3 regions of the Enterococcus sp. DIV1304_2 genome follow, and region 1 is predicted to be linked to each of the others. Evidence: predicted binding sites of a transcription regulator. Region 1 holds the regulator's gene; each other region holds the start of a gene.
The links. Region 1 encodes LexA, which represses DNA repair genes until DNA is damaged. Its sites were predicted from a motif close to CNAACANNTGTTNG; they were not measured.

Region 1 (8,223 bases):
ACCCCCTTGTTTTTATTGATTTATCAGAAGATCAAGCTATTTTTGAAGACGCACACTTTTCTGTGTATGCAAAAAAATTAAGCCATGGCATCGAAAGCTACGGATATCGGATCGTTGAGCATGATCACAAAGGCGAATTACAAGTGGATAAGCTTAAAGAACTGAATATTCCAGCTGGTCCCATCTATGGAAAACTAAAAAAAGGGGAGACGGTCCAATTAGACAATGGCCAGCTCATCAATGGACGTGATTTTGTCGGTCCAGATAAAAAAGGCCGAATCGTGACCATTTTAGGAGATACTCGAAAAACGACCAATTCTGTTATATTAGCAAAAAACGCAGATGTCTTGGTGCATGAAAGTACGTTTAATAAAAACGAGGCGAGAATGGCCCATAATTATTTCCATTCAACGACTCATCAAGCCGCAGAAGTGGCAAAAGAAGCAAATGTCCAAAGATTATTACTGACCCATATCAGTGCGAGATATCTAGGAAAAGCAACACAAGAACTTGAACAAGAAGCACAAGAAATCTTTCCAAATACAAAAGTCATGAAAGATTTTGAGGTTGTGGATGTTCCGTTTCAAGAGGAGGAAAAAAGTTGAATTTAGAAAATAAAGTCGTTTTAGTCACTGGTGGCTCTGGTGGTTTAGGTGCACAAATCTGTTATGAAGCAGCAAAACAAGGAGCAATCGTTGTCACATGTGCAAGAAGAATCCAACAAATCGGCGAAGTGAAGGCGGTTTGTCAAGAACTAAGTGGAAAACCAGCATACGCGTTTCAACTAGATGTTAGTAATCCTGACAGCGTAGATGAATTGTACGACAAGGTGATGACTGAGGTCGGTCGTGTTGATATCTTAGTCAATAATGCTGGATTTGGTATCTTTGAGGATTTCTTATCCTTTGACTTAGGAAAAGCCTACGATATGTTCGAAGTCAATGTCTTGGGGATGATGGTATTGACACAAAAATTTGCGATCGATATGGCAGAAAGACGCCAAGGACATATCATCAATGTGGCATCCATGGCAGGAAAAATGGCGACAGCTAAATCTACGATCTATTCCGCTACAAAATTTGCTGTTTTGGGCTTTTCAAATGCGTTACGTTTAGAGTTGAAGCCACTAGGAGTCGCGGTCACTACGGTAAATCCCGGACCAATCGAAACGGAATTTTTTGATAAGGCTGATCCAAGTGGTAGCTATTTGGAAAAAGTCGGTCACTTAGTTTTGGATTCAACTAAATTGGCGCAAACGATCGTGCGAGCGATGAAACATCCGAAACGTGAGATCAATCAACCGGTATTGTTAGAAATCGCGTCTAAATTTTATGCACTTTTCCCAACCATTGGGGATTATTTTGCAGGTGGAATTTTTAATAAAAAGTAGGTGAAGTAAATGAAAAAGCAAGGTAGTGTGATCGTTGGTTTTTTACTTGTACTTGTCATTGTCGTGTTCGCTGTATTGAACAATCAAAATGTTCCTGTAAGCTTTGGCTTTGCTTCTTTTAATGCGCCATTGATTCTAGTGATCATTGGTTCAGCATTGATTGGTGCATTGATTGTATTTTTAACAGCCTTTACGACACTATGGCAACAAAAGAAACAATTAAAACAATTAACAAAAGAATTAGCAGAGAACCAAGCAGATATCCAAAAGAAAATCGAAGAGGCGACAGAAGAACAACAAAGACAATTTCGAAATGAACGTGCGGAACTTGAAGCGGCCTATCAAGCAGAATTACAAGCAAAGCAAATACAGATCGAACAAATGCAAACACCTTCTGAATCACCTTCTCAAACACCAAAGCAAAGCGTCAATTACTTTGATTGATCATGGATAGCTGATGTTTTTTTGAAAGTAAATAGAATAAAGTGGTAGAAATCACTGTATCAAAAATCAAATAGAGGATTTATTACTCAATTTCTAAAAGGCAACCAAAGTAGGCAAACGAATCTGTTTTGTCTACTTTGGTTTATTTAAGTTAGTGATGTCAGAATCTAATCTTCTGAAATTCTTTTTTTTAGAGAAGACGTTTGCTATAATGACTAAGTTAGGGGTGAGTATGTGAGACGAGCAAATTTTGATTGGAAGGTCAATGAAACAACACCTTCTGAATCTTTTATCCAAATAATCAAACAACAAGGATTGTCTCCTCTGATCGGGCAATTGCTATGGCAAAGAGGATACCGAGAGGAAGAAAGTATCCATCGGTTTTTACATCCAAAAGAGCAAAAGTTGCATGATCCATATTTGATGTTTGATATGGACAAGGCAATCAGCCGTATCCAAGAAGCCGTGATCAATGGTGAACAAATCTTAGTTTACGGAGATTATGATGCAGATGGCATCACCAGTGCGACCGTCATGAAAGAAACGTTAGAATTGCTTGGTGCCCAAGTGGAAGTCTTTTTACCTAATCGATTTGAACATGGGTATGGACCTAATCTAACCGTTTATCAAGAGAAAATAGCCGCAGGTACCCAACTGATCGTGACTGTCGATAATGGGGTAGCTGGGCATGAAGCAATTGCTTATGCACAACAGCAGGGAGTAGATGTGATCGTGACAGATCATCATGAGTTGCCTAGTGAATTACCGACGGCTTATGCAATCATCCATCCCCGCCATCCACAAGGCAATTATCCTTTTGGAGAATTAGCAGGTGTCGGTGTCGCATTTAAAGTAGCGACCGCTTTGTTGGAAGAACCACCAGCAGAATTTTTAGATTTAGTCGCAATTGGCACAATCGCTGACCTTGTCTCTATGACTGATGAGAATCGGACGCTAGTGGCGTTAGGCTTAGAGGCAATTCGTCATACCGAGCGAGTAGGCTTACAGGCACTGTTTGCGAAAAGTAGTGTACGTGCGAATGAAGCGGATGAAACGATGATCGGTTTTTCGATTGCCCCGCGCTTGAATGCCATCGGTCGGATGGGAGACCCTAATCCAGCGGTTGAATTACTAGCCACATTCGACGAAAGTCAAGCTCAGACATTAGCCGAGCAGTTACAAACGGTCAATGAAGAACGTAAAGCAATCGTTGAGCAAATCACCTCAGAAGCATTAGCGATGATCAATGAAGAGAACCAGATCCATTTATTAGCACATCCAGGTTGGCATGAAGGGGTACTAGGGATCGTCGCAGGAAAAATCATGAATCAAACAGGCAAACCAACAATCGTGCTTGGCATCAAAGACCAGTCCGTTGCAAAAGGATCAGGTCGAAGTATCGAAGCGTTGAATCTTTTCGATATGCTGAATGAGATGCGTGAATTGTTTACATTTTTTGGTGGCCATCACGCAGCAGTCGGTTTAACGATGCCAGCGGAAAATATCCCCCAATTACAAGAACGGATGAATGCCTATATAGAAGAAAAGAAAATCGACTTGTCCAAGGGTCCTGCGTTGACGATCGATGAGGTCGTCTCGCCAAAAGATGTGACGGTCGAACAAATCGCTACATTGAAATCACTGGCACCATTCGGAACAGATAATCCTGTACCTAACTTTTTATTCAAACAGGTTGCTGTCCAAAATGTAAAACGAATCGGTTCGAACCAACAGCACTTGAAGCTTTCTTTAGTGGATGAAGATAGTCAATTAGATGCTGTCGCGTTTGGTTTTGGCCCACAAGAAAACGAATTTGTAGATGATTCACTTGATATTGTAGGACAGTTATCGATCAATGAGTGGAATGGACGCAAAAAACCACAGCTGATGGTTTCCGACTTTGCAGTAGAAGGATTGCAAGTGTTTGATTGGCGAGCAAAACGTTACCGAACGCTAGCAAATGAAATCGAACATCCGATTTATTTAGCTTTTGATGAAGCATCGATCAAAGAACTAAATAAGTCGATACAAAAACACATCATTCATTGGACAGATAAAGAAATGATTCAATCATGGATTCAGGAAAATGACCCAAACGCATTAGTCGTGATCGATTGTCCAACCGATTTGACCGACTTGAAAGAGATCTTATCATTTGGGTCCTTTAGCCGAGTTTACTTTTTAGGTATTTCTGTTGATGAAGCATACTTGAACGGTGTAGGAACAAGAGAACAATATGCTCGACTCTTCAAATTGATCCATGCGCAAGAACGGATCGATATCCGACATAAATTAGGTGCAATGGCCAACTATTTAAAAATTCCACAAAAATTATTAATTTTTATGATACAGGTGTTTTTTGAGTTGAAGTTTGTTACAATAAACAATGGTGTTTTGGAGAAAGTCGCAGATCCGGCGAGTCATCCATTGACTGCAAGTGACCGCTATCAGGAGCGATTGAAAAAAATCAAATCAGAGGAATTCTTACTATTAAGTGACATTCCCACAATAAAAAAATGGTTAACAACCTAGGAGGAAACAATAAAGTGGATTTAAAAAATTATATTGCCAGTATTCCTGACTATCCGTCCAAAGGAATTATATTTAGAGATATCTCGCCATTGATGGCTGATGGAGATGCTTATCGTGAAGCAACGAAGCAAATCGTTGATTATGCGAAAGAAAAACGTATCGATATGGTCGTTGGACCAGAAGCACGTGGATTTATCGTAGGGTGTCCAGTGGCTTACGAATTAGGCGTGGGCTTTGCTCCTGTTCGTAAAAAAGGAAAATTACCTCGTGAAACGATCGAAGTGACTTACGGACTTGAATACGGGACAGATACCTTGACGCTGCACAAAGATGCAATCCAACCAGGACAAAGAGTCTTGATCTGTGATGACTTATTAGCAACAGGTGGAACGATCAAAGCAACGATCGAATTGATCGAAGAGCTTGGCGGAGTTGTTGTGGGTTGTGCCTTTTTGATCGAGTTGATGGACTTGCATGGTCGTGACAAAATCGAAGGCTACGACATGATTACTTTGATGGAGTATTAATCAAATAAAATATTGAACAGAAAACCCCCTTCCACAAACGGATGAATCGTTTGCGGAAGGGGATTTTCGTTGGATGAGTAGCCTCAATTTATTGATAGAACAAATATGTGCAAGGAGTAGGTAGTCAGTTTGTCGTTAAAAAAAAGCAAACGAGCGATCATCGTTTGCTTGGACGGAATTTTCATAGAAGCGATCTTATTTACTTTTACGAGTGCCTGGAGCTGTAATAGGTTTCGTGATAGAAGGAGTCTTCATGGGATTGACGACGTTGTGATTGACGGTATTTTTTTTCATCCCACAACATAAACCACAATGTAAACAAAGGAACAAAAACCAACAGCGCTGTACGTAGACCAAAATTACCAATAATAATACCTAAAAACAAAACGATCAATACTAAACCAAAACGTCTCATTGATTTCATGATTTTCACCTCTTTATAGAATGCGAACAAAAGTTCGTATCATTATTATACGAACTTTTGTTCGTTTTGTAAAGAGGGAAGTTCAAAAAGAACAAAGATATCTACTAAAAGAGGAAAAGACGAGCTTGAGATCATGATCTCAAGCTCGTAAATAAATAACTGAATTTTCTTTTCTTATCAATAAATATGACTACGGTACAGACCAACGACACGACCTAAGATCGACACCTCATCTAAAATGATCGGTTCCAGTAAATCATTCTCGGGTTGCAAACGAAAATGATCTCTTTCTTTATAGAACCGTTTGCAAGTTGCTTCGTCTTCTGCAGTCATCGCAATCACGATATCACCATTTTGTGCAGTTTCTTGTTTACGGACAATGACATTATCGCCATCCAATATCCCAGCATTGATCATACTTTCTCCTCGGATCGTCAACATGAACAGACTGCCTTCTTCTGAGGAAAGGTTTGGTGGGACTGGAAAGAAGTCAGAAGCTTCCTCGACAGCTAGTATCGGCTCTCCGGCAGTAACAACGCCGAGAACAGGGATCGTCGTTGGGCGAATCCCAATTTTTGATAATCCTTGTTGCGTCAATTCGATTGCACGTGGTTTCGTAGGGTCTCTTTGAATAAAGCCTTTTTTCTCTAATCGGGCAAGATGACCATGGACTGTCGATGTGGAAGAAAGCTGAACAGCTTCTCCGATCTCACGGACAGTCGGTGGATAGCCTTTTTGGGTCACTTGTTCGTGAATATATCGTAAGACTTCGATTTGTCTTGTTTCAGTTTGTCGGGCCACAAGGTACACCTTCTTTCACTTGATAACTAAATAGTACCATAGAAAATACATGATTTCAAACAAATGTTCGCATTAAAGACTATTGATGTAGTTGTTTTTTTTTCGTTTTTTATATAAGATGTAGGAGAAGCAAAAGCGAGGAGGAATAGTTGTGTTATCGCCTGAAAAAATCGAACGTATCAATCAGTTAGCTAAAAAGAAAAAAGCAGAAGGATTGACACCAGCTGAAGTCAAAGAGCAAAAGGAATTACGAGAAGCATATCTGACAGCCTTTCGTTCTGGCATGAGACATCATATTGAAGGGATGAAAGTGGTTGATCCCGATGGAAATGATGTCACACCAGATAAATTGAAAGAAATCCAGAAGAAAAAAGGCCTCCACGACCGAAATAGCAAGTTTTAGTAAAAAAAACTAAAAGTCGTTGCTTTTTCAGAGGAGATACTATAAAATTAGAAGTAGAAATATAGGTAAAAAAAACCTAAATTACAGGAGGGGTTACATTGTTTGATAAAATTGATCAGCTTGGTGTGAATACGATCCGTACATTGAGTGTCGATGCAGTACAAAAAGCAAATTCAGGACATCCGGGGTTACCAATGGGTGCCGCGCCAATGGCTTATGCCCTTTGGACGAAACACTTGAAAGTGAATCCGAAAACTTCTAAAAACTGGGCAGACCGTGACCGTTTTGTCTTATCTGCGGGACATGGTTCAGCGATGTTGTACAGCTTGTTGCACTTAGCAGGGTACCAAGTGACGATTGATGACTTGAAACAATTCCGTCAATGGGAGTCAAAAACACCAGGACACCCTGAGGTCAACCATACGGACGGCGTCGAAGCAACGACTGGTCCGTTAGGACAAGGGATCGCAATGGCTGTGGGGATGGCAATGGCAGAAGCGCATCTAGCAGCAACCTACAACAAAGATCAATTCAACGTCGTTGATCATTATACCTATGCGTTATGTGGCGATGGCGACCTGATGGAAGGTGTGTCTCAAGAAGCAAGTTCGATGGCTGGTCATATGAAATTAGGAAAATTAATCGTTTTATACGATTCAAACGATATTTCTTTAGATGGACCAACCTCAAAAGCCTTCACTGAAAATGTTGGCGCACGCTATGAAGCTTACGGTTGGCAACATATCTTGGTCAAAGACGGCAATGATTTGGAAGCTATCTCAAAAGCAATTGAAGAAGCGAAAGCCGAAACCGACAAACCGACATTGATCGAAGTGAAAACGGTCATCGGATTTGGTGCACCAAACCAAGGAACTTCTGCGGTCCACGGCGCACCACTTGGCTTAGAAGGCATTCAAAAAGCCAAAGAGATCTATGGTTGGGAATACCCTGACTTTACCGTACCAGAAGAAGTGGCGGAACGTTTCCGTCAAACGATGGTTGAAGAAGGCGAAAAAGCTGAAAATGCTTGGCGTGAGCTGTTCGCAGCATACAAAGCAGCGTATCCAGAATTAGCGCAACAATTCGAAGATGCTTTTGCTGGGAAGTTACCAGAGAATTGGGATGCAGAACTTCCAACGTACGACGAAGGTGAAAGCCAAGCGAGTCGTGTCTCAAGTAAAGAAGTTATCCAAGAATTATCAAAAGCGATCCCAAGCTTCTGGGGTGGTTCTGCCGATCTATCTGGATCAAACAATACGATGGTGACAGCAGACAAAGATTTCACGCCTGAACACTATGAAGGCCGCAACATTTGGTTTGGTGTTCGTGAGTTTGCGATGGCATCAGCGATGAACGGGATCCAATTGCATGGTGGTACCCGGATCTATGGGGGAACATTCTTTGTCTTTGTCGATTACTTGCGTCCAGCTGTGCGTTTAGCAGCGATCCAAAACACGCCAGTTATTTTCGTCTTGACCCATGACTCTGTGGCAGTTGGAGAAGATGGCCCGACGCATGAGCCAGTGGAACAATTGGCTTCGGTTAGAAGTATGCCAGGTGTCCATGTCTTACGTCCGGCGGACGGGAACGAAACTCGTGCGGCGTGGAAAGTTGCGATGGAATCGACAGATACACCAACGATCTTAGTCTTGAGTCGTCAAAATCTACCAGTTCTTCCAACAACAAAAGAAGTGGCGGATGA
Region 2 (8,223 bases), 530 kb from region 1:
CTATATCGCCGATTATAAACCGTTCAACTTTGTGGATGGCGAAGGTGTTCGTAATAGCTTATATGTAAGTGGCTGTTTATTTGCCTGTGAAGGTTGTTTTAACAAAGCCGCTCAGAATTTTCGTTACGGCAAACCATTCACTCCAGAACTGGAAGAACAGATCATGGCTGATCTACGTAACGATTACGTCCAAGGATTGACACTCTTAGGCGGTGAACCTTTTTTGAATACGAATGTTTGCCTACGTGTAGTTGATCGAATCCGGCAAGAATTTGGTCACAGCAAAGATATCTGGTCATGGACTGGTTATACCTTCGATGAATTATTACAAGATTCGGAAGATAAACTAGAACTGCTCTCGAAAATCGATATTCTCGTTGATGGCCGTTTTGAATGGTCAAAAAGAGATTTCAAATTACAATTTCGTGGAAGCAGCAATCAGCGCATCGTTGACGTGCAACGATCGCTTGCTGAAAAACAAGTCGTCATCTGGGAAAAATGTACAGATGCTACGCAAACATATGAACAAATAAAAAAACAAGAACTGATTTAACTATACTCAGTTTTGATTGAACAAAATAAAGAATGCTCCATCTAAAAGACCAAGACAGAAGTGAATTCCGCTTTTGTCTCAAAGTCTAAGATGGCGCATTCTTTATTCTATTTCTGGTTCTATCGCTTGCGTTTCCCACAAAGGTAACACAATATTCTCATAAGTCATCGGATCTAAATTCGTCAGTGTGATACCTAATAAACGAATCCCCTTCTCTATCCCTAAAATCTCTTCCCATATCAGACTGGCTTGATAAAACAGCGCTTCTTTTTTATAGACATATTCTGGTAATGTCACTCGCTTCGTTACTGTAGAATAATCGGTATAACGGACCTTCAAGACAACTGTTTTTCCATGTTTCTGAACACGCCGGAGAGAATCTTCCACTTTCTCAGCCAGCTGACGCAACTGACCAAGAACTTCTTCTTCTGTTCTTAGTGGTTGTCCATACGTATGCTCTTTCCCGACTGACTTACGCTCGCGGGTGACATTGACCGGCGAATCATGGATACCTCGTACTTTTCGATACAACGAATACCCCATTTTACCAAACTGTTGGATCAACATCATTTCAGTACATTGATACAGATCTTCTCCTGTAAAAATACCTAATTCATGCATTTTAGGAACAGTTTTCTTGCCGACACCATGAAATTTTTCGATTGGTAATGCTTTTAAGAAATCGACAGCTTCTTCGGGGGTGACGACCGTCATTCCTTTAGGTTTTTGAAAATCTGATGCAAGTTTCGCTAAAAATTTATTATAGCTGACACCAGCCGAACAAGTCAGATGCACCGTTTGCCAAATATCAAGTTGGATCATTCGGGCGATTTTAATCGCTGATTTACAATTGATTTTATTATTCGTGACATCTAAATAAGCTTCATCAATACTAACTGGTTCGACTAAGTCTGTATAGCGATAAAAAATCTCCCTGACTTCTTTTGATATCGCACTATATTTTTGGTGGTCTCCCGGTTTGAAAATCGCTTCTGGACAAAGTTCATAGGCTTTTTGGGCACTCATTGCTGAATGGATGCCGAACTTACGTGCTTCATAGTTAGCCGTCGTCACTACCCCACGCCCGCCAGTATCACTGGGATGTCTGGCGATCACTAAGGGTTTTCCACGAAGTTCAGGGTGATCTCGTTCTTCAACGGACGCGAAAAAAGCATCCATATCGATATGAATGATTTTTCTAGACGTATCATTATGTAAAGGAAACTGTAATTCCATCAGACTCACCCTACTATTATTATACACGAACTTTTGTTCCCTTTCAAGAAAAGATCTTTCCTTAAATCCTGTGAATACGCGCTGTCTTTTCTTTGGCACACGTCCCTATTTGTGCAAGTCTACTTATTCGTTTGGACACGCTCAATATTAAATAACAATTCTTATGATTTTAAAACATCATTATATTATGCTATTATCTGTTTGTAAAAGACTGGCCAGTCTTAATTAAAATTAAAGGAGAGTAACCATGTTAAATAACTTAAAAAATAACGTTAGCCCCGTTTTAGAAAAAGAGTTTAAAAAAATCAATCAGTTCAGAACTAAATTCTTAAAAAAAAATTTGACAAAAACTACTCCCGATAATACTCTACCATCCAATCATATTGTGAGTACTTCTGATATTTTTACTTTAACTCCTGATAGTGCAAAAAAAATTGGTATAGCGTATCAGCAAATCAAATGTCCTGATGTTCAGACTCTCAAACTATTGACTGGAACGCCCGATTTTCTATTTGAAAATGAGTTAACAACCAAAGATGAACGCTTCAAAGTACTACCAGATATCAATTTAAAAGAAAACCGTACAAGTCAAAATCTATGTACTGTTCTAAAAGCTTATGTATATGGTAATTCTAATGATGCTCAGGTGTACGAGGAAATGTTGAATCGCTTTATCTTCCCTATGACTCTCCAGCATTATGGCAGCAAGGAGCAAAATCTCACAATCAAAGAAAACACTAGTTTTGTGATTGATTCTGGCGATACTGTCTCCCTTTCTTTTAAGTCGGTGACATTAGAAAAGAACGCTAGTCTCGTTTGTGCACACACACATGTCCACTTTCAAACTGAACAGATGACTCAATTGGAGCATACTTCCTTGAATAATGGAATTGTCGTCATTGGGACACATGGAGGAAATGGCGGAAATGGAGGGAATGGCGCAGCTGGAGCAAACGGAGGAAACGGTGGTTCCGATATTAATAAAAAATTGGGTGGAAATGGGACTGAGGGTGCAGATGGCTCTCCCGGAACAGAGGGTGGCAACTCATCTGAATGTACGTTTTATATCAAAAAACTTACAGGAGATACTCCTTTTGGCAGCTATGGTGGGAATGGCGGAAATGGCGGAAATGGTGGAAATGGTGGCAGTGGCGGAGACGGCGGAGACGGCGAAGACTCAAAGAGCTGCACGGATGGGGGAAACGGTGGAAACGGAGCAAAAGGTGGAAATGGCGGAAATGGTGGAAAAAGTGGAAACGGAGCAAATATAGTTATCTATATAGATGAAGGAGTGGAATATATTCTTACAGGTATACATGACGTTTCCCCAGGAAGTGGTGGACAAGGTGGAAATGGCGGGGCTGCTGGAAAAGGCGGGTCTAAGAAAAGTGATGGCAAGCCGGGCTCACCGGGAACAAGTGGTAGTGCTGGAAAAAGTGGTAGCGCTGGGCAAGCCGGGCAAAGCGGGAATATCTCTATTTTACCTTATCGTGATCCTGTAGATTAATCCGTTTAACCATTCTTATATCACTTAGATGCAATCAAACGAACAAGCTGTCGAAATAATTTCTGCATCAAAAAAGAGTGGATTCATCGCAGTAAACTAAATAGCTGTATTGTTCCCTTCTACTCTTTTCAAAATACGAAAACTAAAATTTAAGAAATGATTCATCAATAATAAGCGGAGAGACGAAAATCTAAACCTGATTTCCGTCTCTCCGCTTCATTTATCTAGAATAGTTGATGTAGCTTGTTCTTCTTATTTCATTTAATTATCCAATTCATGGAACTGACGATACACGTCTTGTTTCTTGATTCCGTTTTTGACTGCAATCGTTTTGATTGCCGCATTCGGTTTTTCTCCTTGATCGATCAATTGTTGTACTTGTTCTTTCAAGGTACCTTGAAGCTGTTCAGTTGGAACGATTTCCTCGTTGCTTCCCTCAACAAGTAAACAGCATTCTCCCTTGATCGGCTGTTTTTCTAAATAACCAAGTAATTCTTCGATGTCTCCGCGTAGGTATTCTTCATGGATCTTCGTCAATTCTCGACAAAGCACCACTTGACGATTGCCGAACACTTCCAACATGTTAGTCAACGTTGCGGCTACGCGATAAGGTGATTCGTAAAAAATCAATGTTGCTTTCTGTGCGACAAGAGAGGCTAATATGTCTTGTTGTTCCTTTTTCTTTCTAGGTAAGAAACCATAGAATAAAAATGGTTGCGGAACGAGCCCAGAGGCAATCAATGCGGTCATACCCGCTGTAGGACCTGGCAATGCTACAACTGGGATATCTTCTTTGATACAAGCAACGACAAGCTCATGTCCAGGATCACTGATAGATGGCATGCCCGCATCGCTTACTTGTGCTATCGTTTTTCCTTCTTTTAGCCAGTCGATCAATTGAGGAATACGTTCTTTATAATTATGTTCGTGCAAACTTTTTTGGGGAGTTTGGATCTCGAAATGATTCAATAGCTTTTGTGTATTACGGGTATCCTCACTCGCGATCAAATCCGCTTCTTGTAATGTCCGCACACTGCGAACAGTCATATCCTCCAAGTTTCCGATCGGTGTTGGAACGAGGTAAAGTGTACCAAACACGTGATTTCCTTTAAAGCTCTTTTGGTTATACATATGATTCTCCTTATCAAACAGAGTAAAGGAAGCTACTCTAATTAAAAAATTTATCCTGGTAGTTCAACGACGAATACCGCAAAACAAGAATGCTTTGCGGTATTCATTGACTGTGATAGAAGCCACTGGATCCTTTGATTTAGCGTCCACTTTCACGATAGATCACTTCTAAACAGAACGCACAAGGTTCATCATTTTCACGTCTTGAACCATACAAATCATAACAAACATGGAATCCTTCTTCATAAATCTTTTCAAGATTCATTCGGGATTTTGATAGTTCTTGTTTGGCATTTTCAGCTGGAGCTTGCGCCACTTGGTTCAATTCACGAAGATGTTCACGTAATCGTTGATTTTCCATCTCTAAGGTGGTATTTTTCTCAACGATTTCATGCAGTGCATGTTTCATCTCTACTAATTCAGTCAATGTATTTCGTAACTCTGACTCCAATTGGTTCAACCCATCATATAATGATCTCTTATCCATTCATCTCACCTACTTGGATGAAATTTTTTAGTTCATCCCATTCATATTCAACAGGATTCTCCCGTCCGTTCAGTCGCACACTAACTAAGCGACTAAGCAGGTTCAATCCTACGACTTTCCCTTTACCATCAGGAGTTTCAAGTGTTTTCCCAAAGTCAGGGAGTTCTTTTTTTGCGGCTTCATATGCTTCACTTTCATACTGTAGACAGCACATCAAGCGACCGCACAAGCCAGAAATTTTAGTTGGGTTCAGTGATAATCCTTGTTCTTTTGCCATTTTGATCGAAACAGGGACAAAATCTCCTAAGAAAGAAGAACAACAGAGTGGTCGCCCACAAGGCCCGATACTTCCGATCATCTTCGCCTCATCCCGAACACCGATTTGTTTCAATTCAATCCTTGTACGAAAAACGGCCGCCAAATCTTTCACTAATTCACGAAAATCAATACGTCCATCTGCCGCAAAATAAAAAGTCAATTTGCTTCGATCAAAAGTATATTCAACTTGGACGATCTTCATTTCTAGTTTTCTCTCTCTAATTTTTTCTTTCGCAATCAAAAAAGCTTTTTTTGCATCTTCTTCATTTTTGTTGCATTTTTTTAGCTCAGCAGTTGTTGCTTTATGCAAAATGGGATTGATGGTTTCAGGTAAATCTTCCAGATCAATATCTCTTTTGGGAATAGCAACCGTTGCGATATGTAAAGTTTGCTGAGACTCGACTAACACTTTATCATTGTATGCATATTCTGAATCTCCGGGTGTAAAATAATAGACATGACCAGCATCTCTATAACGGACACCTACTACTTCTACCATTTGTGGCCTCCTTGATTACGCAAAATATAAATTGACAAATCAAAAAATCGTTTGTAATACAAATTGCTCAGCGACGGCTTGAAAACTCACATTGCTACGCAGTTTTTGTTCTGCTAACAAAATACGTTCAATCGTTTGATTCAGCCGTTTGACTTTACCATACTCCCCAGATGTTATCGCCTGTTTTTGAGCTTCCTGATAATAATACATTAAAATTGAAAAACCAGTAAATTGTTGATTTTTTTCTTTAAATACTTTCACCAATCGTTTTTGGACATAGATAAAGGCTTGTGTATCTCTTTTATCTAAGTAGACAAACCATTGATAAATCAAGTCCTTAGCCTCATTAAACCATTCATCTTCTGAGATTTCAACTGCTTTTCCTAAACTGTTTGTCAAGAATGACAAAAGTTTTGCTTTTTCCGCAGAAATTTGCTGATCTTGTAATTTTTGAATCAATGAATCCTTTGACAATTCTTGGAAATGCAAGGTTTGACAACGAGATTGGATCGTAGGTAAGATCCGACCAACGGCTTCCGTTTCTAAAATCGCTAGAAAATCACCAGGTGGTTCTTCTAAAAATTTCAATAGACTATTGGCCGCACTCGCGTTCATTTTTTCTGCTTCCTGGATCAAGAATACTTTTTTCCTTGATTCATATCCACTACGACTAAACTCTGTCTGTAAGCGCCGGATCTGATCGACCTTGATCGACTGACCATCGGGTGCAAGAACGAGTACATCTGGATGTTCTTGATTTTTGATCCGTTGACAATTATTGCATCTGCCACAAGGTTGTTGGTTGTTCATATTCGTACAATATAAATGTTGTGCTAACCAAATGCCTACCTCATGCTTTCCTGTACCTTTTTCACCTTCAAAAAGATAAGCATGAGCGAGACGCCCATGCTCAAAACTTCGTTGAAGTTGTTGATACACGAGAGGTTGCATTTGCGCAAGTATGTTTTCTTGAGCCATAGTTCCTCCTAGAAATGGTGGAATCCTTCAACTGGTAAGACAAAGACTGTTGCTCCGCCCACTTCTACTTCTACAGGATAAGGAACGCCACCGTCCATTGAAATATCTAACGTTACTGGAGTAGAAACAAATTGTTTTCTTGACTCACATGTTTTTTTGATGATCTCTAATGCTTCTTCGACACGATCGTCCTCAATACCAACGATAAATGTGCTGTTTCCCGCTTTAAGGAAACCACCAGTAGAAGATAATTTAGTCGCACGAATGTTTGCATCGATCAATTCATTGGACAAACGGTTGCTATCTTTATCTTGAATGATTGCTAAAATGATTTTCATTTACGTTCACCTTCCTGACTTTCAAAATATTGTGGAAATTGGTTGATAATTGCGTGGTAACTCAATTGTAACACTTCTTCAAAACTATTTCTTGCATCGATCTTATGGATACGCTCTGGATGCTCCTCTACCAATTTCAAATAGGCATGACGGACACGCTGGTGGAACTCTAATCCTTCTGAATCTAAGCGATCGATTTGATTCTGGCGATTTTTAGCGATGCGACGTAATCCTGTGTCAGAATCCACATCAAGATAAAGAGTAAAATCAGGAGTCGTTCCTTCTGTAGCAAATTCATTCAGTTCAGCAATCTCGTTTACGCCGATCCGACGACCCGCACCTTGGTAGGCCAACGAACTATCGACAAAACGATCACACAAAACGATTTTCCCACTCGAAAGTGCAGGTAAAACTTTTTCGACCAAGTGTTGTCGTCGAGCAGCTGCGTATAATAAACTTTCTGTTCTCTCGTCCATGCGATCATTTTTGGGATCAAGAATCACTGCACGAATCTGTTCAGCAATTGGTATCCCCCCTGGCTCCCGAGTTTGAATGATCTCTGTTTTTGCTACTTGTTGTAAAAGAGGATATAGTTCTTTGATGATACTCGTTTTACCTGCACCATCAGGTCCCTCGATCGTAATAAATAAGCCGTTCACACTTGTTCCTCCATCTCTTCTCTTGCTTTTCTATTGTATCTGAAAATCTTTGTTGATCAAACTACCGCGATCTGACTCGTAGCAAAAAATCATAGTTCACGTCTGCCTTCGACCGCTTTCATTAAAGTCACTTCGTCTGCGTATTCGATATCGGAACCAACAGATAAGCCATGTGCTAACCGTGTGACTTTGATACCAGCAGGCTTGATCAATCGTGAAAGGTAGATTGCTGTTGCTTCTCCTTCAGTGGTCGCATTCGTTGCGATGATCACTTCTTGGACCTCTGCATCATGCAAACGTTGTAAGAGAGGAGGAATATTGATATCTTCTGGACCCGTACCTTCCATTGGTGACAATACACCATGTAGCACATGGTACAAGCCACGATACTCACGCATCTTCTCCATCGCCATGACATCTTTTGGTTCTTCAACGACTAAAATGATGCCACGATCTCTCGATGGATCTTTACAGATCTCACAAGGATCTTCTTCTGTGATATTTCCGCAAATACTAC
Region 3 (8,223 bases), 440 kb from region 1:
AGATAAACTTTCGACATATCGGCGTTGTCCCTCTGCGTATAATGTGTCAAAAGCAAGTGAACTTTTCCCTGAACCGGATAATCCGGTGACGACCACGAATTTATCACGTGGGATCGTCACATCGATATTCTTCAAATTGTGCGCTCTTGCGCCATGAATAATAATTTTATCGTTAGCCATGTTTACCCCCTACTCAGATGCTTTTAATTCAAGAATCATATCACGCACATTGGCTGCGGTCTCGAAATCCAATGCTTTCGCTGCATCTTTCATTTCTTTTTCTAGTTTCATCAATAGTGTTGCTTTTTCTTCTCTTGTCATCTCTTCATAAGAAACTTGTACCGTTTCTTTTGCATCATCTTCTGATTCTTTCGTAATCGAGATCAAGTCTCGGATTTCTTTGATGATCGTTTTCGGAACGATGCCATGTTCCTCATTGTATTGTTGCTGGATACTACGACGTCTTGACGTTTCGTCCATGGCCAAACGCATAGAATCAGTGACTCTGTCCGCATACATGATGACTTTACCTTCTGAGTTACGTGCCGCACGTCCGATGGTTTGGACTAACGAACGTTCACTTCGCAAGAACCCTTCTTTATCGGCATCTAAAATAGCAACTAACGATACTTCAGGGACATCTAATCCTTCACGTAGTAAGTTGATACCAACTAATACATCGAACTCACCTAAACGAAGGTCGCGAATGATCTCTGTTCGTTCTAATGTTTTGATATCACTATGCAAGTATTTCACTTTGATCCCTAGCTCTTTGAAGTAATCGGTCAAGTCTTCTGACATCTTTTTCGTCAACGTGGTCACGAACACCCGTTGATCTTTTTCGACCCGTTCATTGATTTCACCTACTAGATCATCGATTTGACCCATGATCGGTCGTACTTCGATGACTGGGTCTAATAATCCTGTTGGTCGAATGATTTGTTGGACCACTGTATCTGTTTGTTCGTACTCATAAGGTCCAGGAGTAGCAGAAACATAGACGATCTGGTTGACATGTTTCTCAAATTCTTCTAGACGTAAAGGACGGTTATCTAGTGCAGATGGCAAGCGGAAGCCATAATCGACTAGCATTTGTTTTCTCGCACGGTCTCCGTTATACATTCCACGGATCTGTGGCATCGTCACATGAGATTCATCAATGACCATCAGCGCATCCTCAGGGAAGAAATCTAATAACGTATACGGCGGTTCGCCTTCTTTACGACCATCCATATGACGTGAATAGTTTTCGATCCCAGAAGTATAGCCCATCTCTAACATCATCTCGATGTCATAGTTCGTCCGTTGTTCTAAGCGTTGCGCCTCTAGTAATTTGTTCTCATTACGTAACACAGTCAATCGTTGTTCCAGTTCTGCTTTGATATTTGCGACCGCATGTTCCATATGATCGTCATCGGTCACAAAGTGAGTAGCTGGGAAAATAGCGACGTGCTCTGTTTCGCCTAATACTTCACCTGTCAACGCATTCACTTCACGGATTCTTTCGACCTCATCACCAAAAAATTCCACGCGTAATGCTCGCTCATCACGTGAAGCTGGAAAGATCTCCACGACATCACCACGCACTCGAAAACGACCGCGCTGAAAATCAATATCGTTTCGCTCAAATTGGATGCTGACTAGATCTCGGATCAATTGATTACGGTCCATCTCCGCACCTTGTCTGATCGACACGACTTGTTTTTGATATTCGAATGGTGAACCTAATCCAAAAATACAAGAAACCGAAGCAATCACGATCACGTCATTTCGTTCTAACAATGAACTTGTGGCGGAATGACGCAATTTATCGATTTCATCGTTGACACTTGAATCTTTTTCAATGTACGTATCACTCGAAGGTACATAGGCTTCTGGTTGATAATAATCATAGTAAGAAACAAAATATTCGACCGCATTATTCGGAAAGAACTCTTTGAATTCCCCATATAATTGGCCAGCTAGTGTCTTATTATGTGCAATGATCAAAGTTGGTTTATTTACTTTTTCGATCAAATTAGATATCGTATAGGTTTTCCCTGTTCCGGTCGCACCTAATAAAATCTGCGCTTTTTTACCCTCATTTACACCTTCGACCAACTGCTTGATCGCTTCTGGTTGATCGCCGGCTGGTTGGTATTTTGACACCAACTCAAAATGACGGGAGGTATCTCTTTCAATCATTGTTCGTCCTCCTTTTCGTTCATTCCTTCTCTCATTTCATCAAAAAAAAGAAAAGGAAAGCAAAGGCATTCCTTGTTCTTCTATTATATCACGGCGAACATACTTTCGCCAATTGAAAGTTTCAGATCTTAAAGGTCATCTCTTCCTTTTATCGTATGTCATATTTTCTTACATACCATGTAACAAACCGCTACTTTTTTGAATTATTTTTTCTTGGAATCTTGTGTTAGGAATATCTTTTCGCCTATAATAGTTAAATATTGGAAATTATCGAAATTTATATAGGAGGTTATTTATGAAAAAAAGAAACATGTTACAGACATTCCTTTTCATAATGACAGGACTTGTTACATTCGCTCTGCACACGCCTGTGCAAGCTGATGAGACGCAATCGACTACAGCAACTAGCGAGACGATGCAAAAAATAGAACCTAAAAAAGACGTTTATGTGATTGCAAGTGATTCGGCCTTCGCTCCATTCGAGTATCAAAATGCGGATGGCGAATATGTGGGGATCGATGTCAGCTTAATGGAAGCTATCTCAGAAATGCATGGATTCAATATCCGCATGGACTTCCGCGGTTTCTCTGCTGCGTTACAAGCATTGGAATCTGGACAAGCAGATGGAATGATCGCGGGGATGACGATTACCGATGAACGTAAAAAAACGTTTGATTTTTCAGACCCTTATTTCCAAAGTGGTATCCAAATCGCAGTCAAAAAAGGCAATACTTCGATCAAGTCTTATGAAGACTTAGATGGAAAAACAGTCGGTGCGAAAGTCGGTACCGAAAGTGCAGATTTCTTGGTCGCTAACCAAGAGAAATACGGCTACGAAATCAAATATTTCGATGCTGCAGATCAGCTATATGACAGTTTGAGAGTCGGAGCAATTGACGCAATGATGGATGACTATCCAGTAATCGGTTATGCGATCAAAAATGGTCAGGAATTAGAAACGCCGATCGAACGAGAAACTGGTGGCTCTTATGGTTTCGCAGTGAAAAAAGGCGAAAATCCTGAATTATTACAAATGTTCAACGAAGGATTAAAAGAATTAAAACGAACAGGTCAATATGATGAGATCATCAATCAATACATCTCTACAGACGAAAGTGCAGCAGCACCAGCTGTTGATGAATCGACATTGACTGGCTTGATCCAAAACAATTACAAAGCGCTATTGAAAGGCTTATGGCAAACGATCCTATTAACCTTGATCTCATTTGCACTAGCTTTAGTTGTCGGCGTAATCTTCGGTCTTTTCAGTGTTTCACCGATCCGCGCCTTACGAACAGTTGCCAGCATCTATGTAGATATCATTCGTGGAATCCCGATGATGGTACTTGCTTTCTTCATCTTTTTCGGTCTACCAAGTATCGTCGGCTTTACGATTCCTGACTTTATTGCAGGGATCATCACATTGACCTTGAACGCGAGTGCCTATATCGCTGAAATCGTACGCGGCGGGATCAACGCTGTTCCTACAGGACAAATGGAAGCTTCACGAAGTTTAGGTCTGTCTTATAACCGTACGATGCAAAAAATCATTTTACCACAAGCATTTAAAATCATGATTCCATCGTTTGTCAACCAATTCGTGATCTCATTGAAAGATACGACGATCATTTCAGCGATTGGTGTGGTCGAGTTGCTACAAACTGGACGAATCATCGTTGCTCGGACCACTCAAAGTACGTATGTTTACTTGATCATCGCAGTAATGTACTTGATCTTGATCACTGCATTGACGAAATTCGCGAAAGTTTTAGAAAAGAAGGTGAAATAAGATGACAGAAAAAATCTTAGTCGAACATCTTGTAAAAAAATATGGAGACAACACTGTCTTGAACGACATCAACGTGTCGATCAATGAAGGCGATGTTGTTTGTGTGATCGGACCTTCTGGTTCAGGTAAAAGTACTTTTTTACGTTGTTTGAACCGTTTAGAAGATCCGACATCCGGTGATATCATCATTGATGGTGCTCATTTGATGGATAAAAACACAGATATCAACTTAGTAAGACAACATATTGGCATGGTATTCCAGCATTTCAATCTTTTCCCACATCTTTCTGTGTTGGAAAACATCGTTTTAGCACCGATGGATCTAAAGAAACTCTCTCGTGAGGAAGCAGAGAAAAAAGCAATCAAATTGTTAGAAACAGTTGGTTTAGAAGACAAAAAAGATATGTACCCAGATAACTTATCTGGTGGACAAAAACAACGGGTTGCTATCGCTCGTGCATTAGCTATGAATCCCGATATCATGCTCTTTGATGAACCTACTTCAGCCTTGGACCCAGAAATGGTCGGCGATGTATTGAATGTCATGAAAAAATTAGCGAAACAAGGAATGACTATGGTCATCGTGACACATGAAATGGGCTTTGCTAAAGAAGTCGCTAACCGTGTCATGTTTATAGATGGCGGCAACTTCCTTGAAGATGGCACACCACAACAAATCTTTGAAAATCCGCAAAATGAACGAACGAAAGATTTCTTGGATAAAGTATTAGATATCTGATCGACTAAAAAAAGCCTCTAAGAACGTCTGGAAAAACCAAGCGTCCTTAGGGGCTTTTTTACTATTGATTTTTAACGAGGGTCACATGATCCACCGATACCCATCCTTGCGCTTTTGCATCAACATAAATGCCAATCTCACTCGTGCCTGAAGTAACCGGGATATCTTTGATCGTTACCTTCGTCCACTCGCCACTTTTAGTGATCGAAGCCTTCAGTTCTTTCCCACCATGATTTTTGACATACACCTGACTAGTGGTCAAATCGCCGCCTGCCATAGTATAAGCAGTTAATGTGTAGGTTCCCTTGCTTAATCCATTAACCGTTTGATATATCGACATTTGATACGCTTGATCATCCCAAAAGGTTGCTTTATACGTTCCGGAAAACCCACCAGTTTCAGTTTTCAATGTATCGATTGCTGCGCCATTGCCTCGCCACACCGACCAATTGGACGGTGCGTTCGTGAAACCGTCATTTTCAAAACTAGGATTTTTCAGAAGATTTTGCTGTCTCCCTGCTTCTTGAAATGCCTTTAAGCTAGGAAGCGCTTGTCCATTGAAATCAAACATCGCTTGGTTATCCCACTCATTTCCTGTTTGAGACTGTACGCCTAGATAGTTCATTCCAGCAGCTGTTGCCCAAGAGACATTGCCGTTATACCATAGAGGTTCCCAGTAGAAGAATCCGTTTCCTTTCTCATTTGGTACGGTTTGGATACGGGTCACCAAATCATTCAAATATTCTCTTTGACCTGCTGGTGTTGCCGCATAGCCTCCTGCAATTTCCTGTTCAGGCCCAAAAGCATTGGGCATACTATCCGCATTGGCAGTTGTGTGTCCATACGCAGTCTCTACCACATTGACTTCTTTATCATATCTGGCACTGATCGTGTTCATTGTCGTTTGTAAGGCATTCATCGAGCCATGCCAATAAGGATAATAGGACAGGCCGATCAAATCGTAATCTACCCCACGTTTTGTAATCTCATCAAACCACCAAGTAAATACATCTGTATCTCCACCATCAGCTAAATGTAGCATGATTGGCGTGTCGACTAGTTGTGTTTCTTTTACTCCCCGAATCCCAGACTTCAAGAAAGTGGCTAATCGATCAAACTCGCCACCACCTTCCCCCCATGATTTCCCATGAGGCCAAAGCATGCCGCTATTCAATTCATTACCTATCTGGACCATATCAGGATATACGCCATTGTTTTTCATTTCTGTCAATACACTTTTCGTATAACCGTATAAGGCTGCATCAAGTTGCTCAAAGCTATAGTTTTCCCATGCTTTCGGTAGGTTTTGTTTGCCAGGGTCCACCCAGAAATCACTATAATGAAAATCAAGTAACACTTTCAATCCCTGGTTTTTCGCACGTTTCGCCAAAGCAATCGTTGTTTTCAAATCATTCGTGCCTGCACCATATGAATTCCCTTGATCATCATAAGGATCTTGCCATAATCGCAAACGAACATAGTTGACGCCATTGTTCTTTAGAATCTGTAATGCATCTTTTTTCACACCATTTTCGTAATATCCTGCACCAGATTTTTCCATATCTGCTAATATCGAGATATCTGCTCCTCGTATCAATTCCTTTGCCTCCACTTGCTTTGTGCCTACTACTACACTGACTAATGAAACAAATAATCCGACAACCAACACTCGCCAACCTTTTACTTTGTTCATTTAACGATCTCTCCTTTGATTTAAAATTGATCTAAAACAAACCGAACAGCTTTCTCAGGATCTCTTGTCAAACCAATGTATTCTGCACCTTTTGTGGCAACCAATTTAATCCCTAAACGATCTGTGTCTTCCTTGATATCCTCATAGTAAGATTGCACTTGCGGCGCCAAGACGATCATATCAAAGTCTTCCATCATCTCGTAATGAGAACCATAAGCACCTGCTAAAGCACTGATTGGTGCATCAAATTCTTTTGCTCCTTCTTTTAAGGCATTTGCAAGCATAGCACTTGTACCTGCACCTGCACATAAAACTAATACATTGATTTCTTTTCCTGAATCACCCAAAGAACTCGCTTCTGTTGCCAATCCTTCATTCGCCGGAATCGTCACAGTCACTTTTGTTTCGTTTTCTTGCATGGCTACTTGTTCTGCTTGTCGTGCTTCTTGCTCGACTAACGTTGCATCATACGCCTTACAGAATGGGAAGTAGATTGCAAAGTCGACGAGAATCAAGACGGCGGCTAATACAAACGCCAAAACCCCCATGCCGGTTCCTAAGACTAGTCCAATCGGCGCTGGCGTTGCCCAAGGTAAGACATACATGAAACTATTCATTCCAAATACATCAACAAAAAACTTGAACAAGCAAACGTTTACAATCGGCGTCAATAAAAACGGAACAAAGAAATACGGATTCAAAATCATCGGTGCCGCAAACAACAACGGCTCATTCACAGCAAAGCTGACTGGAATAACTGAAGCTTTACCAACGGCTTTTAACTGTTTGGATTTTGCAAACAGCAAAAAGATAAACGGAACGACTAAAGTCGCACCTGTTCCACCCATCGTTCCGACAAAATTTCCTAAACCAACAGTCAATACATGTGAAGCTTGTTCCCCAGAATTGAACAGTTGTAAATTGGTTTCGACATTCGCATAAATGATCGCTGCAATCGCTGGTTCAACGATCGATGGACCATGCACACCAACAAACCAGAAAAATGCCATAGCACCCCAGATCACGGCTATCCCCAAATAGCCATCTGCTGCTGTAAATAGTGGTTGTAATAAAGTGATGATGGCTTCTGCAAAAGAGATGCCAAAAAGACTACGTGCAGCTAAGTCGACCAACACGGCGGCAAAAACCGAAAATGAAAATGGAAAAATATCGCGGAACGTTTGAGAAATCGTTCCTGGTACCTCTTTTGGCATCTTGATCGTAATATCTTTTCGTACACAAAACTTATAAATGTTCACAGTAATAAATGCAGCGATGAACGAAGCAAGTAATCCTTTCGTCCCCATATATTCCGTTGAAAAACCACCTTCGATCGGTGAGACACTCAACAATAAGAAACTAACTAAAGAAGCAAGCATCACCGATGTGGTATTGATGATTTTATTTTTCGGCATTCTCCGATTCATCGATTCAGCTAAACAGCGTGCAGTAGTTGTAGAAACTAATATCCCCACGACCCCCATCGAATAATTGTAGATTTTCCATAGCCAGGTCGATACTCCTTCTGGCCATTGAAAACCAAAAATCTCAGGAACTGCCGCAATCAAAATAAAGATACTTGAAAATAAAATTGCTGGCATAGCCGTCAAGAAGCCATCTCTGACCGCACCTAAGTATATATTACGTGAGATTTTTTCAAAAATCGGTTTGCCTTTTTCAATTTGCTTGATGATCCCATTCATGCTTTTCACTCCTAGTGATTATTTGTTTTTATATAACTCAATGAAATCTTGGATCAAATCTCTTAGCAATAAAGTAGTCATCAAGTGATCTTGTCCATGGATAAATATAAAGCCC

Region 2: the regulator LexA is predicted to act here: its motif matches at 1,816-1,829, upstream of dinB (DNA polymerase IV).
Region 3: the regulator LexA is predicted to act here: its motif matches at 2,279-2,292, upstream of uvrB (excinuclease ABC subunit UvrB).

The regions. Positions count from the first base shown of each region.
Region 1 is NZ_CP187851.1:1,287,673-1,295,895, forward strand. Features, by position in the region: gene rnz (ribonuclease Z) at 1-605, shown strand, start outside; gene IGJ14_RS06120 (SDR family NAD(P)-dependent oxidoreductase) at 602-1,390, shown strand; gene IGJ14_RS06125 (LapA family protein) at 1,400-1,834, shown strand; gene recJ (single-stranded-DNA-specific exonuclease RecJ) at 2,069-4,366, shown strand; gene IGJ14_RS06135 (adenine phosphoribosyltransferase) at 4,381-4,893, shown strand; gene IGJ14_RS06140 (hypothetical protein) at 5,099-5,317, opposite strand; gene lexA (transcriptional repressor LexA) at 5,495-6,118, opposite strand; gene IGJ14_RS06150 (DUF896 family protein) at 6,270-6,521, shown strand; gene tkt (transketolase) at 6,620-8,223, shown strand, end outside.
Region 2 is NZ_CP187851.1:761,872-770,094, reverse strand. Features, by position in the region: gene nrdG (anaerobic ribonucleoside-triphosphate reductase activating protein) at 1-553, shown strand, start outside; gene dinB (DNA polymerase IV) at 656-1,792, opposite strand; gene IGJ14_RS03635 (collagen-like protein) at 2,037-3,296, shown strand; gene rsmI (16S rRNA (cytidine(1402)-2'-O)-methyltransferase) at 3,558-4,427, opposite strand; gene IGJ14_RS03625 (DNA replication initiation control protein YabA) at 4,567-4,914, opposite strand; gene IGJ14_RS03620 (PSP1 domain-containing protein) at 4,907-5,731, opposite strand; gene holB (DNA polymerase III subunit delta') at 5,771-6,709, opposite strand; gene IGJ14_RS03610 (cyclic-di-AMP receptor) at 6,718-7,047, opposite strand; gene tmk (dTMP kinase) at 7,044-7,706, opposite strand; gene recR (recombination mediator RecR) at 7,796-8,223, opposite strand, start outside.
Region 3 is NZ_CP187851.1:1,723,213-1,731,435, forward strand. Features, by position in the region: gene uvrA (excinuclease ABC subunit UvrA) at 1-180, opposite strand, end outside; gene uvrB (excinuclease ABC subunit UvrB) at 190-2,184, opposite strand; gene IGJ14_RS07920 (amino acid ABC transporter substrate-binding protein/permease) at 2,480-3,973, shown strand; gene IGJ14_RS07925 (amino acid ABC transporter ATP-binding protein) at 3,975-4,712, shown strand; gene IGJ14_RS07930 (glycosyl hydrolase 53 family protein) at 4,774-6,405, opposite strand; gene IGJ14_RS07935 (lactose/cellobiose PTS transporter subunit IIB) at 6,426-6,824, opposite strand; partial or broken gene IGJ14_RS07940 (PTS transporter subunit EIIC) at 6,824-8,108, opposite strand; gene IGJ14_RS07945 (PTS lactose/cellobiose transporter subunit IIA) at 8,127-8,223, opposite strand, start outside.